DNA from 2 places in the Dermacoccus sp. Ellin185 genome. Region 2 is predicted to be linked to the other one. Evidence: riboswitches for the same ligand, from Rfam matches in the RefSeq annotation. Region 2 holds a riboswitch; the other holds the start of a gene.
The links. A riboswitch is a leader RNA that binds a small molecule or an ion and turns the genes downstream of it on or off. The one in region 2 is predicted to bind cyclic di-AMP.
Positions count from the first base shown of each region.

Region 1: linked by a shared signal. The riboswitch ahead of HMPREF0321_RS17285 (transglycosylase family protein) and the one ahead of HMPREF0321_RS07215 (C40 family peptidase) in region 2 are both predicted to bind cyclic di-AMP.

Region 1 is NZ_AEIQ01000033.1:17,394-19,768, forward strand. Features, by position in the region: gene HMPREF0321_RS01750 (hypothetical protein) at 1-246, opposite strand, end outside; tRNA gene HMPREF0321_RS01755 (tRNA-Thr) at 332-404, shown strand; gene HMPREF0321_RS17285 (transglycosylase family protein) at 501-1,247, opposite strand; cyclic di-AMP (ydaO/yuaA leader) riboswitch at 1,254-1,407, opposite strand; gene HMPREF0321_RS01765 (threonine/serine exporter ThrE family protein) at 1,585-2,375, opposite strand, start outside.
Region 2 is NZ_AEIQ01000069.1:34,371-36,745, forward strand. Features, by position in the region: gene HMPREF0321_RS07210 (neutral zinc metallopeptidase) at 1-828, shown strand, start outside; cyclic di-AMP (ydaO/yuaA leader) riboswitch at 944-1,129, shown strand; gene HMPREF0321_RS07215 (C40 family peptidase) at 1,133-1,609, shown strand; gene HMPREF0321_RS07220 (metal-sulfur cluster assembly factor) at 1,698-2,033, opposite strand; gene sufU (Fe-S cluster assembly sulfur transfer protein SufU) at 2,030-2,375, opposite strand, start outside.

The sequences.
Region 1 (2,375 bases), on a different contig from region 2:
CGCGCCGATCTTCTTCGCGAGCGGGTGCGAGGCGCCGAACCCGCCGACGTACACGGCGGTCAGCGCCGCCGTCTGGGCCGCGCCGCCCTTGGCGAGCCACGTGCGGCCCGCGTACCCGCCGGCGAGCGCGAGCACGACACCCCCGAGCGGACGGATACCCGTCTCACGGGCGGTGAGGTAACCGCCGAGGAGACCGAGGGCGGCGACGGGTGCGGTTTCGACGTCTGCTGCAGGCTTGAGATTCATGCCCTCATCGTAGGTCGTCGCCCGACGGGACGGGCATCGCGACCCGCCTCGTATAAGATCACAGGGCTGCCGATACCGGCAGTGTGCTGGAGTGGCGCAATCGGTAGCGCACCTGTCTTGTAAACAGGTGGTTGTGGGTTCGAGTCCCATCTCCAGCTCTCACCGCCCGCCTGCCCGGCCAGGGCACACGACGAGGGCCCCACCGCTTCGAAGCGGTGGGGCCCTCGTCGTCGATCAGGCGATCAGACGCGCGATCAGTGGTTGTTCAGGTGCGCCTGCAGAGCGCGGACGGTGCGGGCGTTGAGGTACGTCGCGCCGTCCTGGGAGATGCCGAGCTTCGACTGCAGCGCGGCGACCGTGCGGGGGCCGATGATGCCGTCGGGCGTCGTGCCGACCGTGCGCTGGAGGGCCATCTTCGTCTGCGGGCCGACGATGCCGTCACGGTACGTGCCGACCCAGGCCTGCAGCGAGCGAGCGGTCTGGCGACCGAGGATGCCGTCGACGGCGAGCTTGCCGGACGTCGCGGCGGGAGCCTTGACGGCAGAACGAGCGGTGGAACGCGACACCTGCGTGTTCGCGGCCGCAGCGGCAGGAGCCGCAGCGGTGCTGCCACCGTTGGCGCGGGTCAGGCCACCGCGCACGGAGCACACGGGCCAGGCGCCGGGGCCCTGGACGGCGAGGGTCTTCTGGGCGATCGCGATCTGCTGCTCGCGCGTGGCGAGGTCGGCGCGAGCGGCGTACTGCGTGCCACCGAAGCCGGCCCACGTCTGCTGCGTGAACTGCAGGCCGCCGTAGAAGCCGTTGCCCGTGTTGATGTGCCAGTTGCCGCCCGCTTCACAGGCGGCGACGCGGTCCCAGACCGAACCGGCCGGTGCGGCCGAGGCGGTGGTGGCGCTCGTGACGCCGGCGCCGACGGTGGCGGCACCGACGAGGGCGACGCCCGCAGCCTTGCGACCCATGGTCGAGTCGGAGGGAGCGGAGTGCTTCGGGGTGTAACCCATGGAGGTGTTTCCTTTCCTGACGACGCCGGTGAGGTGAGCTGTCGGGTTCGAGCGGTCAGGTGCTCGGCCGGTTCGGGACCGGCTTCACCCCAAGGCACTCAACGAGTGCCACGAGTGGGTCCCCCACCCTCGTCTGCGGTTCGCACGGTGCGAATGAAGCGGCGCCCGACGAGGTTTGGCGTTGGCGCTGCCCGCGAATTCTTGGTGTGTTGAGTTGTGAGCCGCTTGGGCGACACTCACGACATCGCCACAGCGAGGGGAACGTTACGCGACCTACGTCACAAAATGTGAATCACCGCGGCCCCCGCCGTCGCCGCGCGCGAGAACCCCCCGCCCGTCAGCGGCGACGAGCCCTGCGGCGCTGCACGATCGGGCGGTCGAAAGGCGCCGACAGCACGTCCCCGAGAAGCGCCCCCGTGCTCAGCGCGAGGGCGATCCCGACGGCGCCGAGCATCGTCGTCACCCCGACCCCGGACTGCGCCACGCGCGTCGCTCCGAGCAGTGAACCCGACACGGACTCGTACATGCCGCGGAAGATGCGCAGGCCGGGCAGCATCGGCGAGACCGCGGGCATGACGAGCACGAGCGCGGGGGCGCCCAGGCGCAGCGCGAGCAGTCGCGCGCAGAACCCTACGGCCGTCGCGGCCACCGCGGTCGCCGTCGTCGCGCCGAGGCCGATGGAGCTGACGAGGAACGTCACGCCGCCCACGCCCAGGGCGCCCATGACGGCCGTCGGCACGAGCATCCGGACACGCGAACGCATCGTCACGGCCGAGCAGACCGCGCCGAGCGCACCGCAGGCAACCTGGAGCAGAAAGGTCGTCGACGGCGAGTCGTAACGCAGCACCCCGGGCGACTGGAGCCCGAGGTCGAGGGCGTTGTCGAGACTCAGCGTCAAGGACAACCCCGCACCGACGCCGACCGTGATGCCCGCGCAGGCGAGGATCACCGTCAACACGCGCCCGGAGGCGGTGACGGGATAGCCGGTGACGGCGTCCTCGACCGCGGACGCCATCTGACGACCGGGCAGCAGCGCGACGATGCCGCCCGAGATCGCGTACGCGAAGTCGGCCATCGTCATCGAGCCGGGCAGGTGGGTGGCGACGAACTCGCCGACGAGATGACTCT
Region 2 (2,375 bases):
ACCGGCGGGTCGGACAGTTCGGGCGGCGGCAGCACCGGCGCATCGGGCAGTTCGTACGGCTCAGGCCTCAACGGCTACGCCCAGGACACGCAGGACGTGTCGGGTTCGAATGACTCCGTCGCGCAGGCGATCGAGCAGTGCAAGACGGGTGCGGACGCCAACCGTGACGACACCTGCCGCATCGTCGGCACCGTCAACGCGGTGCAGGACTACTGGGGCACCGCGCTGCCGCAGTTCACGAACGGCCGGACGCAGTACGAGAACGTCCCGACCGTGATCTTCAGCGGGCAGACGTCCTCGGGCTGCGGTACGGCGAGCTCGCAGATGGGCCCGTTCTACTGCCCGAGCGACCGCAAGGTCTACATCGACGCCGCCTTCTTCCAAGAACTGACGAACAAGTACGGTGCCGATGGCGGCGCCCTGGCGAAGGAGTACGTCGTGGCCCACGAGTACGGCCACCACGTGCAGGACCTGCTCGGTGCGCTCGGTCGCGCACAGCAGGATCCGAAGGGTGCCGAATCGGGTTCGGTGCGTACCGAACTGCAGGCCGACTGCTACGCCGGCATCTGGGTCGCCCACGCGACGGAGTCGAAGGACAGGAACGGCAACACGCTGCTCAAGCCGGTCACCGACGACGACATCAAGTCAGCGCTGTCGGCGGCGTCGGCCGTCGGTGACGACCGCATCCAGCAGAAGGCCCAGGGTCGCGTCACGCCGGAAAGCTGGACGCACGGTTCGTCGGAGGCTCGGCAGAAGTGGTTCATGACCGGCTACGAGACGGGCGACCTCAACTCGTGTGACACCTTCAACGTCGACAGCGTCGAGTGAGGTCGTGAAAACGCTCGGACGGGTCGGAAAATTGACGAAAAGTGATTGCACGCTCAATTTGTTCCGACCGTGAGCCGACGGTAATCTTGCAGGGTCGCACCGACGTCGGTGCGGCCCTGCTTCGTCGCTGAGTCCCGTCACGAAGGCCAGGTATCACCGCATTGCGCGGAGCGACGGGAGCGGTGCACCCAGCATCCGAGCCACCCTGGTGGCTCTTGGGGTGAAGCCGGCTCAGGCCGGCCGAGAATCTAGGATCTCGAACCCGACAGGTCATGCCTCGTAAGCGCTCCTGGAGAGATCCGACATGAAGAACATGTCCCGCCGCTCGTTCCTGGGCAACACGTCCAAGGTCGCCGTCGGCACCGCCCTCGCCACCTCCGCGCTGGGCGCGGTCTCGGTCGGCGCCGCCTCGTCCGCCAGCGCTTCCGTCACCTCGGCGAGCGCTCGCCGCGTCGTCTCCAGCGCCTCGTCCCGACGCGGCGCCCCCTACGTCTACGGTGCGGCCGGCCCGTGGCGCTTCGACTGCTCGGGTCTGACGAGCTGGAGCTACCGCCAGGTCGGTCGCTCGATCCCCCGCACCGCCAACCAGCAGTACCGTGCCTCGTACCGCGTCTCGCGCGCTTCGGCTCGCCCGGGTGACCTTGCGTTCCTCACCTCCGGTGGCTACGCCTACCACGCGGCCGTCTACGCCGGCAACGGCATGGTCTGGCACGCACCGCGACCCGGCTCTCGTGTGCAGCTCGCGCGCGCCGGTTCCTCCTACCGCTTCGGCCGCGTCTGATCCGTTCGACCCTGACGCACGCCGCACAGCGCGACGAAGCCCGCCACCTCCATCGAGGTGGCGGGCTTCGTCGTACGGTAGCGGTGGCTCAGACGTTGAATCCGAGGGCGCGAAGCTGCTCGCGGCCGTCGTCGGTGATCTTGTCCGGGCCCCACGGCGGCATCCAGACCCAGTTGAGGGAGTGGCCGGCGACGACGTCCATGAGCGCCGTCGCGACCTGCTCCTCGATGACGTCGGTCAGCGGGCACGCCGCGGACGTCAGGGTCATGTCGATGACGGCGTGCTTGGAGTCGTCGACGGTGATGCCGTAGACGAGGCCGAGGTCGACGACGTTGATGCCGAGCTCGGGGTCGACGACGTCGCGCAGGGCCTCCTTGACGTCCTCGACGTCCGACTCGACGGGCGGGGTGGTTGTCTCGCTCATGCCGTGATCTCCTTGTCGCTGCTGGCGGTGGTGTCGCTGTTCGTGCTGTTCGCGGCGCTCCCGGCGAGGTCGAGGCCGAGCTTGCCGAGCGAATCCTGCAGGGCCGACCACGACAGCAGCGCGCACTTGACGCGCGCCGGGTACTGCGAGACCCCGGCGAGCGCGATCGCGTCACCGATGACCTCTTCGTCGCCGGCGTCCTTGCCCTTGCTCGTCAGCATGCTGCGCGTCGCGCCGAAGACGTCCTGCGCCTCGCGCAGCGTGTGCCCGACGAGGTTGTCGGCGAGCATCGACGCGGACGCGACCGAGATCGAGCAACCGATCGAGTCGTAGCTGACGTCC